Regions from separate parts of the Zhenhengia sp. genome, predicted to be linked through region 2. Evidence: riboswitches for the same ligand, from Rfam matches in the RefSeq annotation. Region 2 holds a riboswitch; each other region holds the start of a gene.
What was found. A riboswitch is a leader RNA that binds a small molecule or an ion and turns the genes downstream of it on or off. The one in region 2 is predicted to bind lysine.

Region 1: it holds a riboswitch for lysine, as region 2 does, so the genes downstream of both, ACLTBU_RS11430 (aspartate-semialdehyde dehydrogenase) here and ACLTBU_RS06770 (Na+/H+ antiporter NhaC family protein) in region 2, are expected to answer to the same signal.
Region 3: it holds a riboswitch for lysine, as region 2 does, so the genes downstream of both, ACLTBU_RS12005 (YfcC family protein) here and ACLTBU_RS06770 (Na+/H+ antiporter NhaC family protein) in region 2, are expected to answer to the same signal.

The regions. Positions count from the first base shown of each region.
Region 1 is NZ_JBKVCH010000009.1:151,940-163,095, reverse strand. It holds gene abc-f (ribosomal protection-like ABC-F family protein) at 1-1,464, opposite strand, end outside; gene dinB (DNA polymerase IV) at 1,779-2,867, opposite strand; gene ACLTBU_RS11445 (ATP-binding protein) at 2,896-4,167, opposite strand; gene ACLTBU_RS11440 (beta-L-arabinofuranosidase domain-containing protein) at 4,348-7,830, opposite strand; gene ACLTBU_RS11435 (small, acid-soluble spore protein, alpha/beta type) at 8,107-8,307, opposite strand; lysine riboswitch at 8,544-8,726, shown strand; gene ACLTBU_RS11430 (aspartate-semialdehyde dehydrogenase) at 8,831-9,829, shown strand; gene dapA (4-hydroxy-tetrahydrodipicolinate synthase) at 9,851-10,729, shown strand; gene dapB (4-hydroxy-tetrahydrodipicolinate reductase) at 10,756-11,156, shown strand, end outside.
Region 2 is NZ_JBKVCH010000004.1:241,669-252,824, reverse strand. It holds gene ACLTBU_RS06800 (erythromycin esterase family protein) at 1-823, shown strand, start outside; gene ACLTBU_RS06795 (DUF4440 domain-containing protein) at 1,021-1,395, shown strand; gene ACLTBU_RS06790 (RluA family pseudouridine synthase) at 1,780-2,715, shown strand; gene ACLTBU_RS06785 (hypothetical protein) at 2,799-3,152, shown strand; gene ACLTBU_RS06780 (ABC transporter substrate-binding protein) at 3,383-4,438, shown strand; gene ACLTBU_RS06775 (NAD(P)-dependent oxidoreductase) at 4,645-5,883, shown strand; lysine riboswitch at 6,003-6,179, shown strand; gene ACLTBU_RS06770 (Na+/H+ antiporter NhaC family protein) at 6,313-7,860, shown strand; gene ACLTBU_RS06765 (4Fe-4S binding protein) at 8,012-8,776, opposite strand; gene ACLTBU_RS06760 (ArsR/SmtB family transcription factor) at 8,779-9,147, opposite strand; gene mscL (large-conductance mechanosensitive channel protein MscL) at 9,331-9,819, shown strand; gene ACLTBU_RS06750 (DUF6472 family protein) at 9,861-10,034, shown strand; gene ACLTBU_RS06745 (acyl-[acyl-carrier-protein] thioesterase) at 10,082-10,837, opposite strand; gene ACLTBU_RS06740 (alpha/beta hydrolase) at 10,938-11,156, opposite strand, start outside.
Region 3 is NZ_JBKVCH010000010.1:98,886-110,041, forward strand. It holds gene ACLTBU_RS11970 (hypothetical protein) at 1-1,012, shown strand, start outside; gene ACLTBU_RS11975 (DUF5412 domain-containing protein) at 1,212-1,577, shown strand; gene ACLTBU_RS11980 (helix-turn-helix domain-containing protein) at 2,009-2,461, shown strand; gene ACLTBU_RS11985 (MFS transporter) at 2,628-3,797, shown strand; gene ACLTBU_RS11990 (ArsR/SmtB family transcription factor) at 3,830-4,111, shown strand; gene ACLTBU_RS11995 (MATE family efflux transporter) at 4,325-5,680, shown strand; gene ACLTBU_RS12000 (arsenate reductase ArsC) at 5,767-6,183, shown strand; lysine riboswitch at 6,279-6,458, shown strand; gene ACLTBU_RS12005 (YfcC family protein) at 6,594-8,021, shown strand; gene ACLTBU_RS12010 (M20 family metallopeptidase) at 8,043-9,167, shown strand; gene ACLTBU_RS12015 (HD domain-containing phosphohydrolase) at 9,917-11,156, shown strand, end outside.

The sequences.
Region 1 (11,156 bases), on a different contig from region 2:
AGTACGTGATAAAATATCAATAAAGTTAAGTGGTTCATCCCATACATATAGATGTGCCTGTTCACACAAACTTCTGGCAATGAGTACTTTTTTCTTTTGTCCACCGCTTAACTCAGATAAGTCTTTATCAAATGCCTGTCTTGTAAAATCTAATTTTCTCAAAATAGCCTTAAACAAACTTTCATCAATCCCACTCTCTCTTACAAAGTCCCTCATACTCCCTTTTAAAAAACTAGTATCTTGGGGTACATAAGAAATTTTAAGCTTAGAACCTTTTAAAAGTTTCCCACTATATATAAGCTCTTCCCCTACTAATAGCTTAATAAGGCTAGACTTACCACAGCCATTAGATCCCTTTAAAGCAATTCTATCTCCCTGCTTAATATTGAAGCTAATCGGCTTACTTACTGCCTTTCCATCATACTGAATAACTACATCTTGTACTTCTGCCAAAATAGGCTTTACGTAATCCATACAATGCACTTTTAGAGTATGGACTTGTTCTATATTTTTAAACAATTGCTTTTTCTCTTCTATCATTTTATCCTGTCTTTTTTCAATAACCTTTGCGCGCTTCATCATCTTAGCCGACTTATGTCCAACAAATCCTTTATCTGCTGCACCTATTTTAGACTTTTCTATTTGGTCGCTCCAATTTTCATTGCGCATACTAGCCGCATTTAGTCTACCAATTTCTTTCTTAAGCTTTTCATTCTCACCTAACTCATACTGATCATTTCGATCTTTATTTAGTTTCCAACTTGAGTAATTCCCCTGCTGCACTTCAATGTTATGACGATTGATACATAAAACATGGTCAATAATCTGGTCTAAAAAGAGCCTATCATGAGAAACTAATATAAAACCTTTTTTGCTCTTTAAATACTCCGCTACAATTTGTCTTCCTTCAATATCTAAATGATTTGTAGGTTCATCAATAAGTAAAAAGTTATTTTTCTTTAGAAAGAGTGCCACTAAAAGCAGTTTGGTCCTTTCCCCATTACTTAAAGTATAGAAAGGTCTATTAAGAACCTCTTCATCTACTTCTAGCTTACTGATTTCCTTAATAATCAATTCTTTTATGGTATAACCATCATGCTGCATATAAGTATCTAGTAATATACCATATTGTTCTAAACTTGCACCTGTATTTTTCTCAAGGCAAAGTTCCATTTCCTCTTCCCACTGACTAAAGGGTGCAATTACATTACGTATCACTTCTAAAGTCAGTTGATCTTGCTCTACTTCAAAAGGGAAGTAGTCAAAAGTCACAGAGCTTACAATATTTCCTTTATACTCATATTTACCTTGCAGTAAATTTAAAAGCGTTGTTTTGCCTCTGCCATTACGTCCGATAAAGCCTAGTTTCCAATCGGTATCAATTGTAAAGGATGTATTTTCAAATATATTTTCATAATGTGTATCATAACTAAAGGTTAGGTTGGTTATATTAATAACAGACATTCTATTTCTCTCCCTTCAATATAAAAAATAAGCCCCAAGAAAGTTCTCTTTCTCAGGGCTTATTTTGCTACATATGAAAATATAGCAAAGCCTAGGCATAGAATAGGTTATGCTATACCTGCTTTTATCCGTAAGCTGATAGTAGATGAACTCTCTTGCTAATGCACGACAAATAAACATATCCTAGATATGTTCCTTGAGCTCTATAAAAGCTTATCATGCATTTTAATAAAATTAGCAAGCAAAGTTCTCCACTTTATCAACTCCTTTAATCTAATAATTTTATTATAATATACTCTATTGGCCTGTCAACCCTACTTAAGCGTATCTAAATACTCAAACAGAGAAATATTTTCACCCTTTCTCGCTTCCTTGTCTACAAGATGAGATAAAGTAATCCCCAAGAGGCGTACTTTTTGCTCCGGTTCTTCCACTTTACTCACAAGCATATGCACATATGTCATAATCTCATCTACCTCTGAAATAGGATAAGGCGTCATCATACTACGTGTGATCTGAGTAAAGTCACTAAATTTAACTTTTATGGTAACATTTTTACCCCAGACCGCCCTTTTCTTAACTCTCATACTCACTTCTTGTGCTAGCTCTTTTAAATAGTTTTCAGCCTCTACACCTATGAGATTCACATCTTCATTAAAGGTATTTTCTGCACCTATAGACTTACGAATACGGGAATTTTCTACTCCCCTATTATCTATACCGCGGGCAAAATCATAGAGCATATATCCCCTTTTCTTAAAGACACTTACCAAATAGTCTAGCTCTAGCTTTCTTAAATCTCTCCCATAATGCACACCTATTCGCCTTAGCTCTTCTTCTGTTACCTTACCTACTAGAAAAAATTTATTAATAGGGAGAGCATCTAAAAAGTCTTGGGCTTTTTCTGGTGTAATGACTGTAAGTCCATTGGGTTTTTTATAGTCTGAAGCAATTTTAGCAAGAAACTTATTGTAAGATACACCTGCTGAGCCCGTTAAATTCAACTCCTCATAGATAGCCTTTTTGATTTCTTTAGCAATCTGGGTAGCTGAAGGTATACCCTTTTTATTTTCTGTTACATCTAAAAAGGCCTCATCTAAAGATAGAAATTCTACCTGATCCGTATACCTTCTGAAAATCTCCCCAATTTGAGTTGAAACAGTCTTATAAACATCAAATCTCGGCTTTATAAAAATAGCCCTTGGACATAACTGCCTAGCTGTCCTAGCCGGCATAGCTGAGTGAATGCCAAACTTCCTTGCTTCATAAGAACAAGTTGCTACAACTCCCCTTGCATCTGGATTACCTCCTACAATAACAGGCTTGCCTCTAAGAGATGGGTTCTCTCTTGCTTCTACTTGGGCATAGAAAGCATCCATATCTATATGTATAATTTTACGCATACTCCATCTCCTTCTACCTAGAACTATTCTATATTTGCTGGCCTTCTAGGTAATCTACGAACTGTTTAGCCGTTCTGCCTGATTTACCATTATGCCACATTTCCCACTTCAGTGCTTCCTTTTTTAAAATTTCTTCTTCTATATCTAGTCCTCGTTGCTTAACCAATCCATTTACAATAGCTAAATACTCTAGTTGATTAGGTGAGCTAAATCCTATACGCATGCCAAAACGATCTGAAAGAGACATCTTTTCTTCAACTGTATCTTTACCATGAAGTTCATTGTCACTTATCTTTTCTTCTATAAGATGTCTACGATTAGAGGTAGCATAAATAACAACATGGCTCGGTTTAGTCTCTACTCCACCTTCTAATATAGTTTTAAGTGCTGTATAAGTTTCTTCCTTATCCTCAAAGGCTAAATCATCTATAAAAATAATAAAGTAATAAGGTTTATCTTTAATTTCATTAATCAATTCTTTAAGCTGCATAAGCTGGTCTTTTTTCATCTCAATAAGTCTTAACCTCGTATGGGATGAAAAGTAATTTAGTACTGCTTTAACCATAGAAGATTTACCTGTCCCTCTAGCTCCATAAAGGAGTAAGTTATTAGCTGGATAGCCTTTTAAGAACGCCTCTGTATTACGAAGTAAATCTTGCTTCTGTATATGATAACCAATGAGATCATCCATGGTAATAGAATCTGGCACATCTATTCCTTTAATCTCCTTACGTCCTTTGCCAAACGCCCATATGAAAGCTTTATATTTAGCAAAAATGCCACAACCTTTATTTCTATAGAAATCCAGAAGCTGGTCAGACTTCTCATCCCATCCTGCATGACCTAACACTATCTGTTCTTCTTCTGATTCATTTTCCCATTCTAAAAGATTATGAATAATCTCTTTTTCCAGCTCACACTTTGCTTTATGACACATATATTCCTTTAAAACCACAGCTTTAACCTCTCCTATAATCTGCAAGGCAGCTAATTCTCCTCTTAATGCCTCCACCATGGAAATACTAAGTTCCTTTTGCCTCTCTATATGTAAATTGATTAAATTCTGCCCGTATAAAATCTCATCTAAAATATATGCTTTTAAAGATTTTCCCTGTGTTTTTTTATAAAAGTTATAGGTAAAACCATTATACAGTTTTATATTTTCTACTATAGACTTATTTTCATCTAATATATTTTCTACTAACTTTTCTAAATCTCTTATAACTTCTAGCTCTTGTATACTTTTAAAGATACAAAGCCTAGCCATTTGTAATTTTAACCCTAAAAGTTTTTGTTTCATCCCCATCACTTCTTTTCTTTTTATCTTATAGTAGCATACTCTTTTCTTATTTTGGAGTACTTACTTTAGCTGTATTCTATAAAAAAGTAAGAGGGTAGTCCTCTAAGGATTACTCTCTTACTTTTAAAAAATTTAAATATATTTTATAGAGTTTAAAAATAAGTCTATGAGAATAAATTATTAATTGCCAGCTACATTAGAAATCTTCTCTTCTACTTTTACATAAGTATGATAACGATAGTTATCAGCATTATACATTGGGTAGAAATCTAAGCCATTTGCTATAAGATGTGGAGGTTGGTCACTATCTGTTCCTGTTACAATTTCAACCGATTCTAAAAGATTTTCGCTTAATACCATATTGTACCAATTCATTGGTGTATATTCTTCCCTAGTATCTTTAGCTACCATAACAATTGGACCATACATTAACGATGCTACAGTATTACCATCAACTTTATCAGGTGTTTTATCTAAATGTAACGTATATGGCATATTGATTTCAACAATATCACCATCACTCCATGTACGATTAATTTCTACATATGTGCTAACTTCTGGTTTTAGACAGATAACATCGCCATTAACTTTTATCGTAAAGCCATCTGTTGCCCAATACGGAACACGCAGTTTCATTGTAAAATCTCCAGCTCCACCAATCGTTAATTTTGAATTCTCAGAAGGGAACGTAGTCTCTTGTTTTACAGTTATACCTTTTTCTTTCCATTCTACTGTAGTAGGAATATATAGGTTTACATATAGTGTATCCTCTGAATATGCATATACAGCTTCTTGATATTTAACATGATTTTCCATACCTGTTCCATTACAACATGTAAATCCGCCATAGTCAGAATCAAAATCTTTTCTTTGACCTGGGTCAATTGGAAGCATATAGGTTACGCCATTATGCATGTTCTCTGTTGTTTCTTTAGATTGTGAAGCAATAATTTGATTAATTAATGTTCTCTCATAATAGTCCATATAAGCAGCATTATCTGGATCATAGTTGTATAAATCCTTTGTCAACTTTAACATATTGTAAGCAGCACAAGTTTCGCAGTTTTCACCTCTGCCTGAATTTCCAAGGATATTGCTCCCTTGTTGATAAGGATCTTTAAAACGCTCCCCTGTCCCTACACCACCAATAGAATAAGAATAACGTGCTACAACCATATCCCAAAAGTTTCGAGCAATATGATAATACTTTGGATCTTGTGTAGCTGCATATTCATGGAGGGCACCTACAATTTGGGGAATATGTTGATTAGCATGCCTATTTTGGATATCATCTACATTATTTGATAGATTATTAAAAAACTTAGTATTATCAAACATTTGAGCGGCTTTTAAATATCGCTCATCTCTTGTAATTTCGTAAAGTTTTGTAAGTGATTCATTCATTCCACCATATTCCCCTGCAATATACATATCCCACATTTTTGAACGTTGCTCTGCCGTACATGCGTTTAATCGTTCATATATCCATCCCCCAAGATCTTTGGCAATTTCCAATGCTTCTTCATTACCACCATAGGTGTAGCAGTCTAAGAAACCTGCAAGTAATTTATGCATTGTATAATAAGGTGCCCAAATTGTTGCATAAGGTGTATATTGTTCTAATAAAGCAAATTGATCTGGAGAATATGCACTAATAAATCCAACACCCCATGTTTCTGGATCTTTACTCCATTTTTCTTGATTTGCATCAGTTGGTGTACAAGATGTCTTAAAGTCTTCTGGACTACCCTTAGATAATAATTGTAATTTTCGCATTTCTGTGATCATATAGTCCATTTTTTCTTTATATACTTCATCTCCTGTTGATGCATAAGCATGTGCCAGTGCTGACATAAAATGTCCTGTAGAATGTCCACGTAATAATCCTGTTGGTTCTTCCCATCCCGTTAATGGTTCTACACCTTTTGTATCTTGCCCAAAGGCAGTTCTAAAATTATAGAGCATTCTATCTGCATCCATCAGATTTAGATATTCTAAAGCACGCTCCATATTCTGAGAAAAGATGGTATCATTGCCATCTAGAGAGATATTAGAAAGATCAAATCCAGATGCAACTTTAATAGGTGTTTGGGCTGTTTTATCTGTAATAACCACGTTTGCAACTACACTCACTGAAGAATCTACAATGTTTCCTTTAATTTGCTTAACTCCAGTCTTTAAGAAATCTTCAGTAGTTAAATCTGCCTGCCATACTACTTTTTCAAGTCCTATAGTATTATCTTCATAATTTACCTTTATTCTATGAGGTAAAGTTGGTAAGATTCCCAAAGAAGTGTTAACTTTTACATCTGCTACTTCAACAATATCTAATTTTTCATAAACTGGATATACATTTGCAATAAATTCCTTTTCAAGAGCTGCTAATCCATAACTCATTTTCGCTGTTAATGTAACTAATTTGTAATTATCAATTGGCCTTGTTACTTTTCCATTATCAGAGATAATATGAGGTTCAGAGCTTTCCCATGAAATACTAGAACCTAATACGCCTTTTGTAGGTAATTGAAGATCTTTCGTTACAACATTCAAATTACCAAGAGTAATTGTATCTCCATCCTTCTCTACAATTTGCCTATCTGTTAGATGAGCCTTTACTTTTACCTCAAATGTTTTAGTGGCTATTTCTCCTCCAGATTGTATAGTTGCAGTTAAAGTAACTGTCTTATCTGCCTTTCCGGCCTTTGGCCTTGTTACTTTACCTAATGAGGATACAGTAATTGCATCACTTGTTTCCCATGTAATAGAAGTACCCATTTCTCCAGTTGTAGGCAGCACTAAGTCTTCTGTTACAGCTGAAATATCCCCAAGTGTTAATGAGTCTTTATCTCTCTCAACTTGTTCTTTATCTGGTATTTCTACTTGTTCTAAAACTTCCTCTTGACTCATGGAGTAATTATAAATTTTAAAATCAGCAATTTTACCTTCAAAAATGTCATTACCAAATTGACCATAACCGATATAATTTTGAGTACTGTTTTGTAGGGCAGAAAGATCAGTATCTGTAGCAATCGTATCAATTAATTTTCCGTCTTCATATAAAGACATACTCTTTTCAGATCCATCAAATGTAACCGTTGTATAGATCCAACGTCCAATATCAATGTTCTCTCCTTTTTCGGGCCCTTTTTCACCTGACCAACCAGTATTTGTAAGGGCACTAGTATAGCCTGTATGCCCCTCATTATATCCGTTTGCTAATAGATACATATAAGAAGTCGTACCGCTACCAATATCCCATATTCTCTGATAACTTGTTAGTTCCTCAGCATATGTCCAACAACTAATTGTTACATCCTCTAAGCCATTTAGTATACCGCTTGGCATCTCTATATAAGTATTTGTAGCGCTAGGGCTTCCTCCTTGCATGACAAAAGCAGTATAATCTTGCCCATATATAGTGACTTGTTCCGTTTCTACTTGGGATCCTGTTGGACGTACAACTCCTGCCTTTCCATTGTTACTCACATCATTCGCAATCGTTCCAGATTGCAATGACTTAAAATCATAATGTAGAATTAAGTTATTATCTACTGCTTTCTCTGAAGATGCTTGAGTCATTGGAGCTAAACTAATGACTATTCCTGCTGTAACTATTGTCACCAACAATGTGTGTTTAGTGTTAATAGCCTTCATTTTTTTCATCACTCACTCCCCCTATCTTTATTTAATACCTAAATCATATCAATATGCATGGATTCTCTCCATTCATTTTCTTGTGAAAATGTTTAGTTTTTTTTTAAATTTTTAGATGCATACTGATAAAAAGGGGTTATTTTATTATTTTATTGTGTTTTTTTATTTTCTCTTGTATATCTTAATAATTATTATGCTATACATAATAAAATAAGCTTCTTGTACGTTATGTTTTAGCATGATAACTTACAAGAAGCTTTACTTACAGAGCCCTTTCTTTAAATCCTATGCATTATTTTCTTTATTTTTTAATTCTCTTTTCTTTTTAGTCATAAGACCACCAATACGCCCTGTTTCTTTAGGTGTAAGGCTCTTCCATCCACCTTCTTGCACTTTATCTAAAAGACCTAATTCCTCTGCAATTTCAAGCTTCATCTTTTGGTCTGGTGATAAAGCATCAAATAATTTCTCTTTAGTGCTATCCATGTTTTTCATAGAATTACCTTCCTTTTTTTGTATTCATGTTCTACAGTATGGATAATTTATCTTAAAAATATACACCCTCACCCTACTTTTTCAGCTTTTATGCATTTTTTTAGTTTTCTAGCATATAATATGTGCATCATCAATCTTTTCATAATTTAAAATAGTATTTAATTGTTTGTAATATTGACACCCGTTATGCGTCATGTTATGATTAGACACAATTGAATAACATTAATCATTCATGTAGAGGCGCGATACTTATGAGTAGAATTTAGGATTCTTACAAGAGAAGTTGACTACTTTCAAAAGGAAGCATCGCCGAAGGGTAATGTGCTTGTACACTTTATTCCTGGGTGTATAGTGAATAGCTATACAACTGTCACCTTTTGCTATACAATAGGTGGTGTGCTACTGTGTTTAAGTGATTCTTGTAAATGAAGTTTACATCATCGTATTCACAGCCAGCTACCTATTAGCTGGCTTTTGTTATTTATTTTAAAATGTTAGGGAGGATCTCATCATTATGAAAAAAATTAATTTAGCGGTTGTAGGCGCAACTGGCATGGTAGGACGTACATTTTTAAAGGTTTTAGAAGAAAAGAATTTACCTATTGAGAATTTTTATGTTTTTGCTTCAGCTCGTTCAGCAGGCTCTACTCTTACTTTTAATGGTAAAGAATACACTGTTCTTGAACTTAATGAAAACAGCTTTAAAGATTATCAAATCGATATTGCTCTTTTCTCAGCAGGTGGTGGCACAAGCTTAAAATACGCTCCTATTGCAGCAGAAAGCGGATGTATTGTTATTGACAATAGTTCTGCATGGCGTATGGATCCTAATGTTCCTCTTGTTGTGCCTGAAGTAAATCCTGAAGATATTAGAAATCATCAAGGTATTATTGCAAATCCGAACTGCTCTACCATACAAGCTGTTGTTGCACTTAAACCTCTCCATGAATACTATGGTATTAAGAGAATAGTTTATACTACATTCCAAGCTGTATCAGGCGCTGGTATGGGTGGATGGAGTGATCTTGAAGAAGGACTTAAAGGCCAGGCCCCTAAAAAATTCCCTCATCCTATTGCAAACAACTGCTTACCTCATATTGATGTTTTCTTAGAAAACGGTTATACAAAAGAAGAAATGAAAATGGTTGAAGAAACTCGTAAAATCCTTCATGATGATACACTTCGTATTACAGCAACAACTGTTCGTGTTCCTGTATTTAACAGCCATAGTGAAAGTATTAACGTAGAACTTAATAAACCATTTGAAATAGATGAACTTATAAACAGACTATCTGCATCAGAAGGCATTATTGTTCAAGATGATTTAGCTAACAATATTTATCCTTTAGCTATTAATGCAACAGGTCATGATGAAGTCTTTGTTGGACGTATTCGTCGTGATGAAAGCCTTGAACATGGTATTAATCTCTGGGTTGTAGCTGATAATATTCGTAAAGGTGCTGCAAGTAATGCCGTACAAATCGCTGAATGGATTATTGCAAACATGATGTAAAAGTGAAAGGACTGATGATAAATGATTTTTAAAGGTGCAGGTGTAGCAATCGTTACACCATTTAATGAAAACGGAAGTATTAACTTTAATAAACTTAGAGAAATAATTGATTTTCAAATAGAAAATGGTACAGATTCTATCATTATCTGTGGTACAACTGGCGAAGCTTCTACTATGACAGATGAAGAACACCTTGAATGTATTAGAGTAGCTGTAGAACAAACTGCTGGTCGCGTACCTGTTATTGCTGGTACTGGTAGCAACGATACACATCATGGTATCACCCTTACAAAACGCGCTAAGGAACTTGGTGTGGATGCTACACTTCAAGTTACACCATACTACAACAAAACAACTCAAAGAGGACTTATCGAACACTTTAAAGCAATTGGTGAGGCTACTGACCTTCCTATGATTCTTTATAATGTACCATCTCGTACAGGTCTTAATATAACTCCTCAAACAGTATATGAGCTTTCAAAACTACCTTATGTTGTAGGGATTAAAGAGGCAAGTGGTAACCTTTCACAAGTAGCTCAAATTGCACGTCTATGTGGTCCTGACTTTGCTATTTACTCAGGTAACGATGACCAAATCATTCCTACACTTTCTCTTGGTGGTGTAGGCGTTATCTCTGTACTTTCAAACGTAGCACCAAAACAAACACATGATATGGTAGACCTTTACCTTAAAGGTGATACAAAAGAAGCACTTAAACTGCAATTAGACTATTTACCAGTAATTGATGCACTATTCTGTGAAGTAAATCCTATTCCAGTTAAAGCTGCTATGAATATGATGGGCTTTGAAGTAGGCCCTTGTAGATTACCACTTACAAATCTTGAATCAGCAAATGAAGAAAAAGTTACAGCTGTTCTTAAAGCAGCTGAACTTATTTAATATTTCTTACAGAAAGGGTGATGCACATGACCAATATCTTAATGCATGGCTGTAATGGTCGAATCGGTCAAGCAATCGTTCGTATCATTAAAGACCATCCAAACTTAAATCTAGTAGCCGGTGTAGACCCTAACCTTTCTATACCGAATACATTCCCTGTATTTGATCATATTAGTGCTTGTAATGTGCCTGTTGATGTAATCGTAGACTTCTCTACTGCTTCAGCGGTTAGACCACTTCTTGAACATGCTATAACTAAGAAAATCCCTGTCGTTGTATGTACAACAGGACTTTCTGATGAAGATATCGAATTTGTTCACGAAGCAAGTAAGCATATTCCTGTATTCTTCTCAGCTAATATGTCACTTGGTGTAAATTTACTCATTACACTTGCTAAACGTGCTACTGAAGTACTAGCTGATAGTGG
Region 2 (11,156 bases):
ACAGTATAATGACAATGTCTCGGATGATTTAGATTTGCGTTTCTATGGTTTTGATATGCAAAGATATGCATATAATTTTCAATTCTTAAATGAAGCCTGCAAGGAACAGGGAATAGATACTAAGATTTTACAACAACTTATGGATGGTGAAGACTGGAATAGTGAATTTGATTACCCGACTCGAATAGAAATCATAACACAAATTAAAAATGAACTTAAGAGTAAGAAAGATTCTGCTCAAGCAATACATTTTGCAGATATGCTATTGCAATATTGTGAACTTCAAGTCATAACAGACACAGAGGGCAGTACATTAAGAGATAGATTCATGGCTGAGAATGTCCAATGGATCTTACAGCAAGAGCAACAGAGGGGTTGCGAACGTATCTTTGTTACGGGGCATAACAGTCATGTAGCTAAATGGGGTAGCTTTGATTCTATGGGCAAGTTGCTTTCAAGTGAAATAGACAATGATTACTATGTAATAGGCACAGATTTTTATAGAACTCGTTGTAATATGCCAACCAACTCCTCTACAAAGCGTACAAATCAAGTATTTTACTCCCATAATCCATTGGCTAAAACAGCAAAAATGGCTGGGTTAGATATTTGTTGGTTAGATTTTGCAGATATACCTGAGAATTCAGAGCTATATGAACTGATTTCGCAATACACCTATATGGGTACTCTTGGAGAAGGTTATTCTTGGTTTATGCGTCTTCTTCCTCCAAGTTACCGAATGTTTCAACCACCTGCTGTACTTTACGATAGTATGATATTTGTAGCAGATGCAACCCCCACTAAAATAATCACAGAAAAATAAAGAGGTATGAGCCTAATGCAAAGTTAGTAGTGGAGGATTAAATCAATAAAATCGTTAATCTTTTGATTGAAATAGGACTTAGAGTAGTGTTATATGGTAGTGATATGTTTGCAACAGTGCTTTACATATAAAAGGTCACATATGCAATTAGCACGGCGAACCGTAACCTAAATAAGTGATAGAAGAGAGGGATTAATATGAATGATGGTATAGAAGTAGAAGAACTTATACTCACATTAGAAGAAAGACTACTTAATCCTGAAGTACGATGTTCAAAGCAGCAACTAGAAGAACTACTAGATGGAGAATTTGTAGAATTCTGTAGTTCAGGCAATATATATATTTATGATAAAGATAAAGTAATAGATACTCAAATAAATTTAGAAGTGGATAATTGGAGGATATTAGATTTTAAAATAAAATGGATTAGTAAAGAATGTATTTTAGCAACTTATATGCTTGTTAAATATAGTATGGAAACCAAGAAATATTCTTTACGAAGCTCTATATGGAGAAACCAAGACCTACAATGGAAGATGATTTTTCATCAAGGAACAAAAATAAATGAATAAATATTTGATATAGTGGGGGTAAAATTCTACTAAGGATGTATACTATAACTATATAAAAAATACTTAGGATCTGTTAACTACTAAGCATTTCTAAAATGAGACGTTTGTTTTATTTTAGAGTTATTGGAATGAATAACTATTTAGAAAAGACGCTACTTCTTGGAGGATGGAGTGTCTTTTTTTATTTTTTTCAAAATGAAGTTTACAAACTTTTAAACGTGAGTTTGGATGTAGAAGAATAAAGAACGCTGTTTAATGACTAGGCAAAGAATTACGTTAGGGCTAACGAGTGAGGTATTTGAGGTAGGTTATTTCAAGCTTATGCTATAATAAAAGCATTAAATGATTATACTTCAACTAGAATGAAAAGAGTAGGGAAAACAGATGACAAGAAGGATACAATATAAGATAGAAGAGCAACATAATGGTAAATGTATTAGTATGTTTTTAAAGGAGAAGGAATATTCAAGAGCAGTTATTATAGAATTAAAGAAAACAAAAACAGGGATTCAGAAAAATGGTACTTGGGCAGGTGTAAATGAAATCTTAAACACAGGAGATATCTTAGAGATATGTTTAACAGAGCAGGGATCTTCTGAAAATATTGTTCCAAAGGAATTGCAGTTAGATATTTTATATGAAGATGAAGATATCTTGGTATTAAATAAACCCTATGATATGCCTATTCATCCATCTGTTAATAATTATAATAATACCTTGGCCAATGGTGTTGTACACTATTATCAGCAACAGAATAAACCTTATATATTTCGATGTATTAATCGATTAGACCGAGATACCACAGGGGTAACGATTCTTGCAAAGAACTTGATAAGTGCAAGTATCTTATCAAAGAGAATGAAAGAGAGGGGATTAAGCAGGACCTACGTAGCTTTTGTAGAAGGGATTACAAAAGAAGAAGGAACGATTGATCTACCTATTGGGCGAGAGGAAGGAACGATTATTAAACGGAAAATAGATGAAAAAGAAGGCAAGCATGCAATAACGCATTATTGTAAGCTTGAAGAGCTTCAAGTAGAAGGAAAGGCAGTATCAGTTGTCGCATTACAATTAGAGACGGGGCGCACCCATCAGATACGTGTTCATATGGCTTCTATTGGGCACCCTCTTCTTGGAGATTTTTTATACAATGAAAGTAATCATATGTTAACAAGACAGGCATTACATGCCGCATCATGTTCTTTTTACCATCCAATTACTGGAGAGTATAAGAGGATAACAGCACCTCTTCCTAAGGATATGGCAATACTGATGCAAAGATCAAGTAATGAATCATGTGATTTAGTCGCTAAGTTGTAATAGGATAATTGAAGGTTTTTGTTTTGAAATAGAACATTTTGTTTATAAATTAATATTATAGTATAGAAAGGAGTTGGTAAAAATTGAGATTAGAAGCAAATAATAGTACAAATGTACAGAGTCTATATAATCAATGTAAACAAATGATGTCTTATCATGTTATATTAAAAATGAAAGATGGAAGTGAAGTTGACGGTATTATTGAAAGTGTAGAGCCAGATAAGGTTAATGTTCTTGTTGGTGAGGACGTAATGGTTGGAGGAAGTGGGAATGAATATAGTGCCCAGAGGCAATATGGGAATCCTACAAGATATAGAAGATTTAACCGCAGAAATTATTTACTTGCTAATTTGTTAGCATTAACATTATTACCATATCCATATTATGCTCCACCATATCCATACTATGCCCCTTCATATCCTTATTCGCCTTACTAAAATCTGAAAAGTACAATTGAGTCCTGGGGCATAAATTGAGAGATGCTCTAGGATTTTTTGTATGAAAAGAACTATCATACTGGAAAATGAAGAGAAAAATAACTAAGTGATAAAAATTATCCTTTTCGTATTAAGCAAGATATATTATAATAATCAAGTTAGACTATAAAGTACTATAAGAAAGACCTACTTTAATATAGGAAACATAAATGAAAGGATAAATAATCAATATGAGTAAATTAATGAAATTACTAAGTTTAGCAGGTTCTGTGCTCGTAGCAGCTATATTATTGGTAGGATGTAGTGGCCAGAGTTCAGAATCTATTACCTTCTTTAATTACGGGGAAAATATAGATAAAGAAACCTTAAAACAATTTGAAGAAGAATATGGCATAAAGGTAAAAATGAGTACTTTTGATGATATGGATACAATGTATCTAAAAATTGCGGAGAGTAATGCTCAATATGATGTCATTTTAGTTTCAGATGCCTTAATGCCAAAAATGATTGATGGAGGGCTTCTTCAGGAGCTTAACAAGGAGAATATACCTAATATAGCTCAGATGGATGAAGAGTATTTAAACTTAGAGATAGACCCAGGTAATAAATATTCAGTGCCCTATATGTTTGGGACAATAGGTATTATTTATGATAAGAATGTGGTAACAGAAGAAGTAGACAGTTGGGATATTCTATGGGATGAGAAGTACAAAAATAAGGTTTTCATGTTTGATACCTATAGAGATACCATTGGAGCAGCTTTAAAGAAGCTAGGTTATTCACTGAACTCAGAGAATCCTGGAGAGCTTGAAGAAGCTAAGCAACTATTATTAGAACAAAGAAAATTAGTAGATCCTATCTATGGCGTTGATAATGGAACATCCATGATAGCTACAGGAGAGACTGCACTCAATATGATTTGGTCTGGAGAAGGACTCAATCTTCAAGATGAGTATCCAAACCTAGTGTATACGATACCAAAAGAAGGAGTAAACTTCTGGATTGATAGCTTATGTATCCCTGCTAATGCCAAAAATGTTGAGGGAGCTGAGAAGTTTATTAATTTCGTTAGTGATAAAGAAAGTGCATTAAGAATAGCTGATGAAATTGGATACACTACACCTAATAAAGAAGCAAGACTTGAGCAACCAGAACATGTGAGAAATAATCCTAATGCTTATATGACAAAGGAAATGATGGACTTAAGTGAATTATATGTACCGTTCTCACTTGATGTGAAGAAAATGTATGATGGTATATGGACAGAAATTAAGGTAAGTGAATAATACTATAAAAGGGAAATATCCTAGAGCCTAATCATCAATGATTAGGTTCTAGGATATTTTTGGTCTTATTATAAAACAAAGTTTGAAAAATAAATAACCCATGGTATAATAAAATGGCAATTATAGGATAACTATTATTTATTAGTAAAAATAATAGTTATGTAAGTGAAAAGTAGATTTGAATAAAAAGAAGGTAAAAGTCAGAGATGGAAAAGTTATTATTAGAATCAGAAAGATGTTATTTATGTAAAAAGCCTAAATGTAAGAGTCATTGCCCAATTTCAACTTCAGTTCCAGAAGTTATTCAATTATTTAAAGAGCAAAAGCTTATAGAAGCAGGGAAAATATTATTTGAGAATAATCCACTGTCTGTTGTCTGTGCCATTGTATGTCCACATGAGAGTCAATGTGTAGGAAACTGTATAAGAGGGATTAAAGATGATCCTGTAGAATTTTGCAGTATAGAAGAGTATGTTTCAAATTATTACTTAGACCATGTTCAATTTGAAGTTCCGAAGAAAGAAAAGGAAAGAGTTGCAATTATAGGTGGAGGGCCAGCAGGTATTACAATAGCCTTTATATTAGCACTTAAAGGTTATAAAGTGACAATATTTGAGGCACATGAAAAAATAGGTGGCGTACTTAGATACGGCATTCCTGAATATAGATTATCAAATAGTTTGATAGATAAATATGAGAAAAAGCTTAAAGAATTAGGTGTTAAGATACGTCCCAATATTGTAATAGGACCTGTTGTAACCTTAGAGAAACTTTTTAATGATGGCTATGAAGCTATTTTCATAGGGACAGGTGTATGGAATCCTAGAACGCTAGATATTAAAGGAGAGACACTAGGACATGTTCATTATGCAATTGACTATTTAAAAGCACCTCATGTCTATGATCTTGGGCGTAAAGTTTGTGTAATAGGTGCAGGAGATGTTGCTATGGATGCAGCAAGAACAGCAAAGAGAAATGGTGCAGATGAAGTTCATATCATTTATAGAAGTGTACCTGAAACAATGACTTGTACAAAGGCTGAAAGAGATGGAGCCATTAAAGATGGTGTACAATTTGAGTATCTTAAGCAGCCGGTTGAATTAATAGATGAAGGCATTATTTATGTAGATACAAAGAGTGAAATTGATGAAAATGGAGTGGAAACATTAACTTATCTTGAAGGAACAGAAAAGTTATATGAATGTGATTCAATCATAGTAGCTGTAAGTCAGTCTCCTAAAAATAATATTGTTATGAATACTAGAGGGCTAGAGACAAATACAATAGGCTTATTAAAAGCAGATGAAACAGGGCATACAACAAGAGAAGGTGTATTTGCATCAGGTGATGTTGTTCTTGGGGCAAGAACTGTTGTAGAAGCAGTAGCACATTCAAAGGTGGTTGCTGAAAGTATTGAAACATACATAAAAAATAAAGGTAAATAAGCTTAAATAGAAGATAGTACTAGCAAAAAAATGTCATATTATACGAGTTTATGTAAAAATTGTACTTTACAAGATTAATTTTATAGTATATAGTATGAAAAGAAATAACAATTAAATAAAAAGTAGATAGAGGTTGCGATATCTAAGAGTATGTTTGTGGAGTTAAGCACGTTGAAGCAAACAAAAAGGAGAAGTCGCCGAAGCGTATAGTTAATGCTTTAATACTATAACGTTGGGGTTATGTAGAAGATACATAACACTGTCACAAATTTAATTTGTGGGGAGCTATCACGAAAGTCTATTTGTTAAATGAGAGTAATAACCAGTGTTTGGGTATTTACTAATCGGAGATAAAAAAGTCTTGAGTGATTTGCTCAAGACTTTTTTATTTGAATTAAATACATTACAAGAAATTGAAGGGAGATAAATATGGAGGCAATTGATATTGGGTGGTTATCAATTTTACCACCAATTATAGCGATCGCGTTAGCGTTAATGACAAAAGAGGTTATTTCTTCATTAATCGTAGGAATTTTATCAGGAACACTTATTTATGCTTTTAATACTGGTGGTGGTATAGTTAAGGCTGTAGATGTAACTTTTACATTAATGGCTGAGAAATTAGGGGCTAATGCATCAATCATTTTATTCTTAGGATTCTTAGGTGCACTTGTTGCTGTTATTACAATGGCAGGTGGTTCCAAAGCTTATGGAGATTGGGCAGGAAATAAAATTAAATCAAAAAGAGGCGCACAATTTGGTACAGCATTATTAGGTGGCCTGATCTTTATAGATGACTATTTTAACTGTTTAACAATTGGTACAGTTATGAGACCGGTAGCAGATAAACATCAAATTTCAAGAGCTAAACTTGCTTATATTATTGATGCTACAGCAGCACCAATTTGTATTATAGCACCGATTTCATCATGGGCAGCTTCAGTTGTTTCACAAATGAGTGGATTAGATGTAAACGGGGTACCTCTTAATGGGATGGAAACTTTCATGGCAACTATCCCATATAACCTTTATGCTATTTTAACTTTAATTATGGTTATTGTACTTTGTGTAACAAATATTGAGTTTGGCCCAATGGCCAAATTTGAAAAAGCAGCTAGAGAAGGTAAGGAGCATAAAGGGATGGCAGCTTCAGAAGGCGAAGAGGATGAGCTTTCTAGAGTGAAAATTTCTTCTAAAGGGAAAGTATATGATTTAATTATTCCTATTCTTGCTCTTATTATCTTTGCAGTATTTTCTATGCTTTATGTAGGTGGATACTTTGAAGGGGGGATGACCATAGCAGAAGGCTTTGGAAATACAGATGCAGGTAGTGCTCTTGCACTTGCAGGATTTGGTGCACTTATCGTAGCATTCCTTCTTTTTGTACCACGTAAAGTTATTACATTTAAAGAATTTATGGATGGTATAGGCATTGGTGTAAAATCAATGGTAGGTGCCTTCATTATTCTAACACTAGCATGGACAATCAGTGGTGTATGTAGGGAACTTTTAAATACAGGAGAATTTGTAGGTGGTTTAGTAGCAGCATCTAATATGCCACCAGCAATTATACCAGCTATTGTATTCCTTGTAGCAGGTGGACTTGCTTTCGCGATGGGAACATCTTGGGGAACATTTGGAATCCTTATTCCAATTGTAACAATGATTTGTGCAGCAGTAGCACCAGAGCTTCTCACGGCAACACTTGCAGCAACACTCGCTGGAGCAGTATTTGGAGATCACTGTTCACCGATTTCAGATACAACTATTCTTTCATCCACTGGAGCAGGATGTAATCACATTGATCACGTATCCTCACAGATTCCATATACTTTAGTAGTAGCAGGATGTTGTTTCATAGGTTATCTTATTGCTGGTGTTACAGCCAATGTATGGATTACACTTGGTAGCTCAATTGTATTATTACTAGGTACACTTGTTGTATTAAATAAAATAAGTAAAAAACACCAAGGGTAAAATAAATAGAGTAGAATTTAATACTTATATAAGGATATAAATGAAAAAGAGAGCTTAGGCTCTCTTTTTTATTGCTACAAAAAATATGTATTGATAAGACTATGATAGTAGATTAGAAGAGGAGAGCGTATCAACCACTACACCTAGCTATCTAAAGGAAAAGTTCATTTGACTTAGGAGTAGCACATACTTTTTGCATCTTCTTTGATGCAATCAATAAGGCTAATTTATTAAGATTACGAGCGTGCTGTGGGCAAAGAGAAGTACAGCGCATACAGGAAATACATTTAGATTTATTGATGGATGAGGGATTAGCTTTAGAAATAGCTTGAGTAGGACAGTTTGTAGCACATAATCCACATTTGCTACATTTTTTATTTGCTTTCGGTTTTAAAGGAAGTCCTTTATAGACTCTATATGAAGTATTACCAGGGACTTGAATTTCTTTTAAATTACAGTTTTGCTCAAGCTTTTTTCTAATTCTATCTGTAAATCTAATGAGTTCGCTCTCATCATCAGCATTTGGTCGTCCTTCACCAAATTGATGCATAATAGAGTGTTCTGTAACAGCAGCAATTGCAGCAATACAGTGGAAGCTTCTGGCTTTTAAAGTATTTGTAAGTTCAATTAAGGTATCTTCATAGGCACGATTACCGTAAGTTACTACTATAATGGTCTGTGCATTTCCACCTGTCATCTGATTAATGCGAGATAAAGATACAGCTGGAACACGTCCACCAAAGCAAGGAACAGATACAATACAAAGATCATCAGTAGAGAAGGTAAACTGGGAAAAATCTATATCTGGGTTAGATAAATCGATTTCTATCTTAGGACAATTCCATGTTTTACTCATAATATCTGCAACTTTTTTTGTGCCGCCTGTAGGGCTGAAATAAATTTGATAAAGATTCATGCTTAAGTTGCCTCCTTTTTTGTTATAGGGCATAGTTGAGCTATTTGCTCTGCTTCTTTCCAAAATTCAGTGACTAGTTTTAAGCTACTACTTTTGGGGTCAAGAAAGTAAAAGTTCATTGTGCCACATTGATGGACATTAATAATGCCAGCATTCATTAAAATTTTTAGATGATGTGAAACTGTTGTACGAGAGATATTTGTACTCTTTTGTATTTCACCAACACGAATGCCACCTTCGCCACAGTGCTCAATTAAAGTTTTAATAATAAGCTGTCTAGTTTCATCTCCTATAGCTGAAAGTGCAGGTTGGCATTTGATAAATTTTTCTTGGAATAATATACGTTGTTTTTCAAAGTCTGTTTTATGCATATGGAGCTCCTATAATGGTCGATAGATATTGACTATTATAATTTGAAGTTTTTTATTATTCAACATTGGTAAAGAAAATCGGGTTCAATATTAAATGAATATTGATACTTCAATTAAAGATATTTGATTAAAGATGAAAGTATGTTATAAGTAATAAAGAGAATATAAAAGAAAGGTGATAGAATGAATATATTAAAGGAATTCAAAGCATTTGCAATGAAAGGAAATGTAGTCGATATGGCAATAGGGGTTGTCATTGGGGGTGCATTTGGAAAAATTGTAACATCATTAGTTAATGACATGATTATGCCAGTATTTAGTTTATTAACCGGAAGAGTAAGTTTTACTAACTGGAAATGGGTTGTGGATCCACCAAGAGAGGGATTAGAACCTATTATAATAAACTATGGTTCATTTTTACAGAATGTATTTGACTTTTTAATTATAGCTTTTTCAATCTTTATTACAATTAAGTTCATCACAAGAATGGCTAATAAAATGAAACAACAAAAGGAAGATGAAATAAAAGAAGAGATTAAGGAAGAACCTAAAGTATCTGCTGAAGAATTATTATTAAGAGAAATTAGGGATTTACTTAAAGAACAGCGAGAAAATAAGGAAGAAGCTTTAATAAATGAGGTAAGCTTAGCCATAGAAAATCAAAAGGAATAAAGTTATACTAAATAAGAAAGTAGAGGCAAAGGAATAATAAAATGTGTGAGAGTTGTATGCATTTAGAATATGATGAAGGAAGTCAACAATATGTGTGCAGTATTGACTTTATCATGGATGAGGATGATTTAGCAAAAATGAACTATCATCAAAGCAACCGTTGTCCCTATTATAAAATAGGTGATGAGTATACTTTAGTTCGTAAACAAAATTAATAACAGTAATAAAGAGCCTAATGGGCTCTCTATTTTTATGCATTACTTTATAGTAGCGACTTCTTCCATTTGAATTCTAATTTCGTAATAGGTTTATCATGGTTTTTATCAAATATAGTATGAATGGTAATAAGGTCACTTGCATCGTGATTTATAACATCACTGAAAAGATGTAAGGAACTTCCGTCCATGGCCTCCTGTTTAAATAGAACTTTCAGAGTTGAAATTTCATAGTTATTTAAAAGATTTCTAGGTAAAGTATCTACTGCCATTTCAATATATTTGACATTATTTACGTGTTTATTTGCATCAATATCACTGTGTCTTATGGTATAATTCTTCGAATACGTAGGATTTTCAAGCTTTATAAAATCATCTAGCGGAAAGGCTTCTTCTAATTCTTTTTCTATGCCATAGATTTTAACTTGTTCAGGTGACATTTTTACAGGGCGTCTTTTATCAAAATCAATAAGTATGGCGGTAGAAAGGCCAGAAACAATAACATGACCTTTTGAATTTCTTATTGTAAAGCTTCTATAGCCATAGAGTTTCTTAATGCCTACAATATCGGTTTCAACGGTAATTGTATCACGAAACTTTGGGTATTCTAAAATATTTAAATCATATTTAAGTAAGACCCAAACACAATTATTGACAAAACCATTATGCGTTTCACCTAAAGCATCACTTTGTGAGACAACCACATCCCATAAATAATTCATAAGAGATGAATATTTACATTTATAATTTGAATCTACATCATAAATATTAATGGTATATTGCTTGCTAAACTTATTACTCATGTACAAATCCTTCTTTCGTATGGAATTTATTTATTTTAATTACCGTAATTTTATTAATCAATAAAATGCACTCCAGTTAAATACTGAGGTGCATTTTTGTTTAGTCATTCATGTACTTATTCAAAAATTGAGTAATAGTTGACCAGTACAAGTCTGGATTAACTTCTCTTGACTTAGCATGGCCAGCCCCCTTGATAACTAACTTTTCTTTTGGAGCAGTTGAAGCTTCATAGAGTTCTTCAAGCATAGAGTATGGAACAAAATCATCTTCATCACCGTGGATAAATAGAGTTGGTGTTTTAGACTTTTTAACTTGCTC
Region 3 (11,156 bases), on a different contig from region 2:
TTTATTGACAGGGTGCAGTACTTACCAAGAAGTAAGTATGATGACTACATACAGTGAGGAAGAGCCATCTAGTATGTATGGAAAAGAGGAAGCTGAGGATGTAGGGAGTCAGGCGTATTATGTAGTTGAGGATACTATTCTTAATCAGACAAAAAGAGTAGCTGATGAGTTTAATAAAAAATATAATGACTATTATTATGAGTTCGATTCAAGTGGGCGTGCATTACAGATAGATTGGGAATTCTTTCAGGAAAATAATTTAAAGCCAGAGGATAGTGAATGGGCAGAGAAATTAGATGAAGTATTTCCTGGGATTCAAGACTTTATGAAAAAGGTCGGAGCAGAAGAGAGCAATAGAAATCCTCAGCACATAGTGATTAATAATGCTGCCATAAGAATTAAACCTGCTCACTTATATAAGGATGTTGAGGGAAGAAGCTATAATTATAGTTCTTATATGGACATTGAAAATGAACCACTGACGTTAGTGGATGAGTACTTTAAACAGTTAGCAGAAGTCGTACCAAAGGATAAGTTTGTTGTATATACGCCTTATGTTATGGGACAAACAAAGTTGTTACGTTTTTCTACACCATCACTTAATAATAGAAGTTATATGACGTTATACGATGAACAGGGAAAAGTGGATGCCACTTATTATGAAGAGAAGGCAGTGGGTTATCAGCTCTTTATAGAAGATGATCAGATTCAAAAAGTAAGGGTCATTTTCAATAAGATTAAAGATGAGGAGATCGATTTGTCCTATTTTGAACCTCTACTGAGCTGGTGTAAAAATGAATGGAATATGGAAGCAAGCGAATTAGAAGAGGTTAATGCCTTAGTTGAACAGGTTATACAGGGCAAAAAGGGAAGTAAAAAAGGAAGCTTTGGAAATTATGAGTATAGCTATAAAGCCAAGCAGAATAATAGGTTTAGGTATAGTGCAATAGATCAGTCTGAATATAAAGAGATGTCAATTGAATTTGTGATAGAACCTAAGTCAAATAGATAGGCTTATAGAAAAGGGAAGGGATTTAAAACCTTCCCTTTTATTTTGGAATAGAGTAATAATCATTTATAAAGAAAGGAAAGAATTTGTTCAAAATAAGAATAGATTCCTTTAGGGTACATGGAGCTTCGGAGACATGTTATACTAATAGTAAACAAATAGATATCTTATTGGTGATAGAAATGAAAGGCAGGGGGAAGATATGAGTCTTAGTAACCGATTTAGGGAAGTATGTTTAGTTATTTTGATTCTTATTTGTGTGCTTGCTTACGGTATTTACTGGGCATTTTTTGATGTGCAACGTATAAAAGGGCAAGAGTTGTTAGGAAGCTATTTATCTCCAGGGCAAACCTATGAAGTGACAACCTATTTAAATAATGGTGGTGCAACCGTTGATTATGCTGTATTAGGGGTTGTGACAAATCAAGAAAGTAGAATAAGCAAAAATATTTATTGGCAATATCATTGTCAAACAGCAACGGTTGAGTGGTTGGATGATAGAACTGTTAAAATAAATGACATAGTGTTAGATGTAGAAAAAGATACTTATGATTATAGACGTGAATAATACAACTAACCAAATAGTTAATCTTTGGATTGAGATAGCACTTTTAGTAGATGCTATCTTTTTTTGATTATATTTACTAGTGGTGGTGAGGTAGTATGGAGATATGAAAGGAGTGACAGTCCGCTTATAGATACTAAAAATATAACCAAGCTCTTTATTAATGATTGGGTCATTTCTGTACAAGATAGGGAAATGATTATTGGTGATTAGGATTAAATAGTAAAATGATAAATATTTAAATAAACTTATTAGAGTGTTAAAATAATTGTAAAATAGATATTTACTTGCTGCCATTTATTATACATAGCAAATAGTATTGAGATGTTAAGTTTAGTTGACAAAATTCCAACTTTACTTGGTAGAAAGTAGTTGATATGTGAGGTATACTACACACAAGTGAACTTAGACTCATTGAAAGGCTGGTGATTATAATGTCATTAGGTGATAAATTACTAGATTTGCGTAAAAAAGCTGGATTATCTCAAGAAGATGTTGCAGATCGATTAGGGGTATCTAGACAAACTGTGAGCAAGTGGGAAACTGACCAAACAGTTCCAGAATTAATTAAAGTAAAATTGTTAAGTCAACTCTATAATGTAAGTTATGACTACCTTATAAGTGGAAGTAATCTTAGCGGCGATATTACAAGCATAGAAATGATAGTTGATGAAATTGACTGGACAAGTGCGTGGAGTAAAAAATATCCTATTTTAGCTACTTATCAAGGTATAGAAGGAATACAGCCTTATTGCCAACAAATCTGCAATTTTTATGACCATTTTAAAAACATGTTCAATCTCAATGATGAGGATACAGTTTTAATTTTAAAAGATATGCTATATCAAAAGTTTAAATCCGAGAACAAGAAAAATAAAATCAAATAAATTAAAGTTAATGAACCCAATAGGAATTTTGTCCATGAAAATAGCCCCTTCAGTTGAAGAGGCTATTTTTATACTTAAGACAATAAAATTAGATTGACTGGCTAAATAAAAATATATATATTAAAGATACTTAATGAATGAAAGAAATCAATATAGAGGAGAAAGTATGCTTACTACATTATTAATTATTATTTATATAGCCTTTATTAGTCTGGGGCTCCCGGATGCTATTTTAGGATCGGCATGGCCAATGATTTATCAAGATTTTAATGTACCTGTATCAGCAGCTGGTTTATCTACAATGATTGTTTCGGGAGGAACGATTATATCAAGCTTCTTTAGTGCAAAGCTCATTAGAAGATTTGGAACGGGTATCGTAACAACTGCCAGCGTATTTTTAACAGCAGCAGGGCTACTTGGTATATACTTTTCACCAAGTTTTCTTTGGATTTGTATACTTGGCATTCCAATGGGAATAGGAGCAGGTGCTGTAGATTCTGCATTAAATAACTTTGTTGCGCTGCATTATGAAGCAAAGCATATGAACTGGCTTCATTGTTTTTGGGGAATAGGGGCTACAGCAGGACCATTCATTATGTCCCTGTTTCTCTTAAAAGAAAATGGCTGGAGAATAGGTTATGCTACAATTGGGATTATTCAGGCTGTTTTAGTGATAGGGCTAGTTGTTTCATTGCCTTTGTGGAAGAAGTTTGAAACCCATACAAATGAAGAGGAAGCTACTAAGAGTGATATAAATATTCGTGCTTTACTTAAAATACAAGGAGCGAAACCAGCACTTGTGGCCTTTTTTTGTTACTGCGCAGTTGAGCTAACGACAGGGTTATGGGCAAGTTCTTATTTGGTTATAAGTAAAGGCATCCCGGCAGAAAAAGCTGCAAAATGGGCAGCGCTTTTTTACTTAGGTATTACAGTGGGTAGACTTGTAGCAGGATTCTTAGCCATGTATTTTAATAATAAGAAAATGATTAGAATAGGGCAAATAATCTGTATCTGCGGAGCTCTATTATTGATTATACCTTACTCAAGTTACTTGCAATTAGCAGGTCTGATATTGGTTGGCCTAGGTTGCGCGCCTATTTATCCGGCGATGCTCCATGAGACACCTAATAGATTTGGAAAGGAAATATCTCAGGGGATAATGGGTATTCAAATGGCAACAGCTTATGTAGGCAGTACTTTGATGCCACCATTATTTGGGATGATCGCAAAGGCTACTACTTTCAATTTACTACCTTACTTTTTAGTCGTTTTAGTGCTTATTATGTTCGTAACTTCAGAAAGAGTGAGCAAAGTATGTAAAGATAAAATGGTATAAGAATATATGCAAAATGTAATAGAGGTGAAGGAATGAAGTATCCATATCGTGAATATGTGAGTGTATTTAAAGCACTAGCAGATGAAACAAGGCTTAAGATTATTCAAATGCTTTCAAGTGGAGAACTTTGTGCATGCAATATTTTAGAAGAATTCAATATTACTCAACCTACATTGTCATACCATATGAAGATTTTAACGGAGTGTGGGCTTGTAAAAGGAGTCAAGGAAGGTTCATGGATGAAATATACCATAAACAATGAGAGGTTAGAAATCGTTAAAGATATTTATGAAGATGTCAATAAAAATAGGTAGGGTATCAGGTAGGTATCCTACCTATTTTTATTTTTTTACAATTAAAATGCGAACTCGAGCATATAAAATACAATAGAGAACATATTGACAGTTATCTATATGCGTGATAAGTTTGCTATAGAGCGTTATCCATATAAGCTCAGGCTTACGACTCTATAGACCTAGTATTTTAGCATTTAAGTCTATAAAAACATAAAGAAATAGGGAGATAAAATGAAAAAGACAGATTTAACAAAGGGCAATGTATTAAGGGTGCTTACAGCACTTGCATTACCTATTATGGGGGGATCCTTATTACAATTTGCATATAACTTAGTAGATATGTTGTGGGTAGGAAGATTAGGAACAGATGCTGTTGCTAGTATTGGTTCTTCAAGCTTCTTTATAGGACTAGGCTACTCTATTAATGCAATGGTGGTTATTGGCGGAGGAATAAAAGTAGCCCATGCAGTGGGCAAGAAAAATGAGTATGAAACTAAGGCCTATATGAATGCAAGTCTCGTACTAAATGGTCTATTAGGTTTGCTTTATGCAGTGCTACTCCTTTATGCAGGAAAAAGTTTTATTAGCTTTTTACAACTTGGGAATGTAGAGGTTGAACAGAATGCTTATCTTTATTTAGCATATAGTGCCCCCATGCTATTTTTTGCATTTTTTAATTTACTATTTATAAGGCTTTTAGGGAGCTTTGGAAATAATAAAGAAGCTTTTAAGATTAGTGCCATAGGTATTATAATGAATATTATTTTAGATCCTATCTTGATATATACATTTAAAATGGGAGTTTTAGGGGCTGCTGTTGCAACGCTTATTGCAAATGTTACTATGTTTTTCTTATTCTTGTACAAGGGGAGAAGCATTTTATTTTTTGATAAAACAATCGGGATAGAGTATGAAAAAGTTGTTGAGATTATGAAGCTAGGATTTCCTATGTCCTTCCAAAGGATACTTTTCACTTTCGTGAATATTATACTAGCTCGAATGATAGCTATATTTGGATCGGATGCTCTAGCAGCTCAAAAAATTGGTCTACAAATTGAATCTGTAACTTATATGGTAATAGGTGGACTAAATGGAGCTGTAGCCAGCTTTACAGGTCAAAATTTTGGAGCTAAGAAGTATGAGAGAATCCATGAGGGCTATGCCACAGCCATTAAAATAGGAGGGGCGTACGCTCTAGCAACGACCATGATTTTTTTAATTATTCCAGGACCCATTGTAAAACTTTTTATTCATGAACTTACAACGATAGAAATAGCAAGCAATTATTTACGTATTATTGCTTTTTCACAAATATTTAGTGCTCTTGAAATGATTACGAATGGTCTGTTTACAGGGATAGGAATACCTAAAGTATCAGCTAAGATTAGCATTCTATTTACTGTATTACGTATTCCGATGGCCCTTTTATTTATACAGCTTTTTGGGATAAATGGTATATGGTGGAGCATTACACTCTCTAGTTTATTAAAAGGTGTAGTGGCTTATTTATACTATAAGCTAAAAGTGCAGAAACAATATAGATGTGATGAAGGAGATGAAAAGGTATTTAAGGGGTATAATGCCTAGAAAGGATAAGGTTATGTAAGAGTCTTGACCTTATTAAAATGGCAAATAACAGGAGACTAGTTTGGCAAAAAGGAGAGTATAAACGAATGAATAAATTAAAGGTGGCTTTTATATGTGTACATAATTCTTGTAGATCTCAAATGGCGGAGGCTTTAGGAAAACATTTCGCCTTGGATGTATTTGAAAGTTATTCAGCAGGAACAGAGCTAAGACCAGAAATTAATCAAGATGCTGTAAGAATTATCAAGGACTTATATGGGATTGATATGAATAAAACGCAAAAGAGTAAACTCTTAAAAGACATTCCAGAAGTAGATGTGGTGATAACAATGGGATGTAATGTAGCTTGCCCATCACTACCATGTAAACATAGAGAAGATTGGGGACTTGAGGACCCATCAGGAAAGGCTGATGAAGAGTTTATCAAGACAGCTAGGCTTATAGAAGAAAAGATAATGGAGCTTAGAGAGCGTATTGCTCTGTTTAGTGTCAATAGTTTATAGAAAAATTGGTAAAAAGTGCTAAAGATAGTTATTATTAAAAGATATGTTTACAAATATAAAATTTTAATATATAATGGGTTCAACAAAAATAGAATAAAAAAGATAGAGGTTGCGGGATTTAAAAGTAAGTTTGTGGAGTTTGAGCAAACAGTGAAACAAACCTAAAGGAAAGACCGCCGAAACCTATAGCTGAAAGCTTTAAGGCTATAGAGTTGGGGTTATGTAGAATATGCATAACACTGTCATAAAGTTATTTATGATGAGCTATCACGATAGATATATTTTATTATTTTTAAATTGGGTTATAAGTAGAGTTCGATTAAAAATATATTATTAGATAAAAAGTCTTGAGTGATGAGCTTCACTCAAGACTTTTTTTATGGACTAATATAAGATAGGAAGTGAGAAGAATGAATCGAACAAAATCAAATAAAGAAGTCGCCCAAAAAAGAGGTGGAGGATTTAAAGTACCACATACGCTGGTAATTATAAGTGCAATCATATTACTTGTTGCAGTGGCTACATACTTAGTACCAGGTGGTGCTTATGAAAAAATAGTAAATGAAGCAGGCAAAACAGTAGTTGTAGATGGTTCATTTAAGTATGTAGAGAGCAAGCCACAAGGTGTATTTGATGTTTTACAAGCGCCTATTCAAGGGATTATAGAAGGTGCTGAAATTATAGCATTTTTATTTATAGTAGGTGGTGCTTTTAATATTATTACAAAAACAAAGGCAATAGACTTTGGTATAATGCGTATCGTAAATGTATTTAAAGGGAAAGAAATTTTCATTATCCCAATTATATTTTTTATGTTTTCTTTAGGCGGGGCAGTATTTGGTATGACAGAAGAGGCTATACCTTTTATTGCAATGATGATCCCCCTTACTTTAGTATTAGGGTACGATAGTATAGTAGCAGTGGCTATTACATACTTAGCATGTAATACAGGATTTGCAGCAGCCATGCTTAACCCGTTTAATGTAGGTATTGCTCAGTCCATAGCAGAAATACCAATGTATTCAGGAATAGAGTATAGAACGCTTATATGGCTTGTATCAACACTAGTAGCCATAGGATTTATTATGATTTATGCTAATAAAATCAAGAAAAATCCTAAATTAAGCCCTGTTTATGAAAGTGATCAGAAAAAGCGTCAAAACTTAACAGATTTTGAAAGTCAAGATGATCAGTTCTTGTTATCTCATAAAATCATCCTTTTATTAATTGCACTATGTATGGGTACCATTGTATGGGGCGTATTAGCTAAGGGGTTCTGGATTCCACAAATTGCAGCAGTATTTTTAGTAACAGGATTATTAGCCGGGATAGTAGGAAAGTTAAGTTTAGATGAAATGGCAGATGCTTTTATACTAGGTGCAAAAGACATGATAGGTGCTGCAATTATGCTAGGTTTTGCAAGAAGTATCGTCATACTCGCTGAAAATGCTGGGATCATAGATACTATCTTATTCCACTTAGCACAAGTTCTAGGAAGTATCTCAGGAATGCTTGCATCTTATTTAATGTTACCAGTACAAATGTTTATCAATTTCTTCATTAGTTCAGGTTCAGGACAAGCAGCATTAACAATGCCAATACTTGCACCATTAGGAGATTTAATAGGCATATCGCGTCAGTTAACTGTATTAATATTCCAGTTAGGGGATGGCTTCTCAAATGCAATGTTCCCAACATCAGGAATACTTATAGCTTGCATAGGTGTTGCAGGTATTCCTTATGCGAAATGGCTCAAATGGATACTTCCATTACAAGGTATACTATTTGCATTAGGGATAGCCTTTATCACAATAGCTCAGGTTATTGGATGGAGCTAATGACACAAAGGAGAAATTTATATGAAAGAAATATTATTTAACGAAGGACAAAAAATAAAAGATAGATTAGCAGAGCTTAGTGAATATATATATCATAATCCAGAACTAGGAAATCAAGAGTTTAAAGCAGTAGAAATATTAACTTCATTTTTAGAAGAGCATCACTTTACTGTAGAAAGAGAATTTTTAAATATAAAAACAGCCTTTAGAGCAACTTTTGATAGTAAAAAAGAAGGACCAACAATAGGGTACTTATGCGAATATGATGCTTTACCAGAAATAGGCCATGGGTGTGGTCATAATATGATAGGTCCAATGTCAGCGGGAGCAGGCGTTCTTTTAAGTAAAATATTAGATGAAGTTGGAGGCCGTATCATCGTATATGGTACTCCAGCTGAAGAAACGGATGGCGCCAAAGTTATATTGGCTGAAAATGGTGTATTTGATGAATTAGATGTAGCTATGATGGCTCATCCAGCAAGTGAAACCATTAGAAGCGGAGATACCATAGCACTTTATCCCTTACAATTTACATATAAAGGGAAAACAGCTCATGCAGCAGCCAGTCCTCATGAAGGAATAAATGCTTTAAATAGTGTGATTCAGTTGTTTAATGGGATAGATGCCCTCCGTCAACACGTTACACCTGATGTTAGAATGCATGGGATCATAACAAGTGGTGGTGTAGCAGCAAATATAGTACCAGACGAAGCTGTTGCTCAGTTTTATTTTAGAGCAGCAACAAAAGAAACATTAGAAGATGTAGTAGAAAAGGTTAAAAAAATAGCAGAAGGGGCAGCTCTTATGACAGGAGCAACCCTTAGTATGGAAAGGTATGAATTGCCTTATGATAACTTAGTAACCAATGAAAATTTATCAGAGGCATTTAACGAAAACTTAAGAATGCTTGGTATCACAGAAATTAAAGAGAAAAAATCTGCTGGATCAAGTGATATAGGTAATGTAAGTCATATTACACCAACAATTCATCCTTATATAGGTATTTCAGATTGTTATATAACAGGACATAGTAGAGCATTAGCAGATGCTACCATAACACCACTTGGTCATGAAAGGCTATTAGTTGGAACATTAGCCTTAGCCTATACAGGATATGATGTTTTAATGAAAAAGGTAAACTTATAATAAAGTATATAAAATATAACTTTATACAATAAAAGCCAACCTAAGTACGCCTTCCCCCCTGGAAATACGGGCGAGACTTAGGTTGGCTTTTAAGTTGTGGCAAGATTTTTGACATAAGGGATTAAGCAGGTGTTCAATAGGCAAGGCGGCTATACATACTAAGAAGTGAGGAGGTAGTACGTAGCGTTGGTGTGCGTTGTCAGGGCCTATAGGTGAAAGGGATGCCACTACATGTATCACTGCAAGTTCCTGAGATGGCTAACCTAAGCTGGGTATGACCTTTTGGCTTGTTAGTAGGTTAAGACTTATATGCAATTGAACGTGGCTTAATCAAGAATTGTCAAGCGTGTTTCTCTTCTACGGAGTTGCCACCACTAAGTAGAAGGACCTAAGAAAAAGTTTAGTATTTTTAGGGGGGGAGCTAAAAAGTTCTAAACTTTTCTTAGTAGTACAGATGAACTTACTTATCTAGAATGGTAGGGAGATCTGTACGTGTTTTAAAACTTATACTTTATTTATACACTATTCATGTTTTAAAAGGAAGTAAAATATTTAGAATAGTTAATTTTCGGTAGGGTTACTAAATCATACAATAAAATTAAGTAGAAAAAGCCCATAGTAATTTTCGTTTTAGATCTTCCACATTAAGAAAGTGAATATGCTAAATTAGAATAACCTTTTAATATGAGTAAAAAAATGGTAAAGTATGAGATGAAAAAAAGAAAGTTTAATTGTGGAGTAATATTTGTATGAAAAGAATAACTTTAAAAGATATCGTGATGATCATACAGAGAACATTAGATTCTATGGATGATAGATTGGAAGGGCATGGAGAAAAGGTTGCATATATAATGTACAAGCTATTAAAATGCCATGGTGGATATAGCGATGAAGAAATATTAAGGATAATTACATTAACTGTGTTCCATGATATAGGGGTATATAAGGTAGAGGAAAGGAATCATATTGTTGCTATTGACTTAGAGATTCCAATGAACCATTCTGTATATGGATATTTATTTATAAAGTATTTTTCACCTTTATCAGATTTAGCCAAGATCGTATTAGGACATCATTTGTATCCTAAAGATTTTAGTCATTCAGCAGAAATAAAGATTCCTAAAGAAGCACTTCTATTAAATTTAGCGGATAGTATTGCAGTTTTACAGTTGCGTTTTAATAAAATAGACCCTATGTGGATATTAAATAAAAATAGTAATTATATACTTGAAGAGCATAAAGAATTATTTAAAAAGGCATGTGATGAATATGATTTACTCGAAAAAATAGAAGGTGATACCTATTTAAGTGAGTTATATGAGATACTTGAAAAAAGAGAATTATCAAGAGAAGAAATCATTTCATATGCAAGGATGTTAAATTATGCAATAGATTTTAGAAGTGAGTCTACCATATTACATACTATAACCGTGGAAGAAATAAGTTGGCAAATATGTAAAATGATGGGATTAGATGATTATAAGTCAACAATAATTAAGGTAGCATCTATGCTTCATGATATAGGGAAAATATCAATTCCAATAAATATATTAGAGAAGAAGGGAAGTCTTACTAAGGAAGAATTTGAAGTCATGAAAAGTCATGCGCTCGTTGTATATAAGATTTTAAGTAATATGGGAATAGATGATATACGAGATATAGCAGCCTTACATCATGAGAAGTTAAATGGAACAGGATATCCATTTGGCTTAAGAGATGATCAAATATCAAAGGAAGTGAGAATCGTAGCAGTTGCAGATATATTAAGCGCTTTGATAGGAAAGAGAAGCTATAAGGATGAGTTTTCAAAAGATCAAGTTCTATCAATATTATCAAATATGGTATCCAATTATGAGATAGATAAGGATATATGTCATTTAGTAATTGAAAATTACGATTATATTAAAGAAAGAGTTAAAGCCAATACGAAAGATACAATAGATTTATATAATAATTTAATGAATGAGTACGAAACAATGTTAAAATATT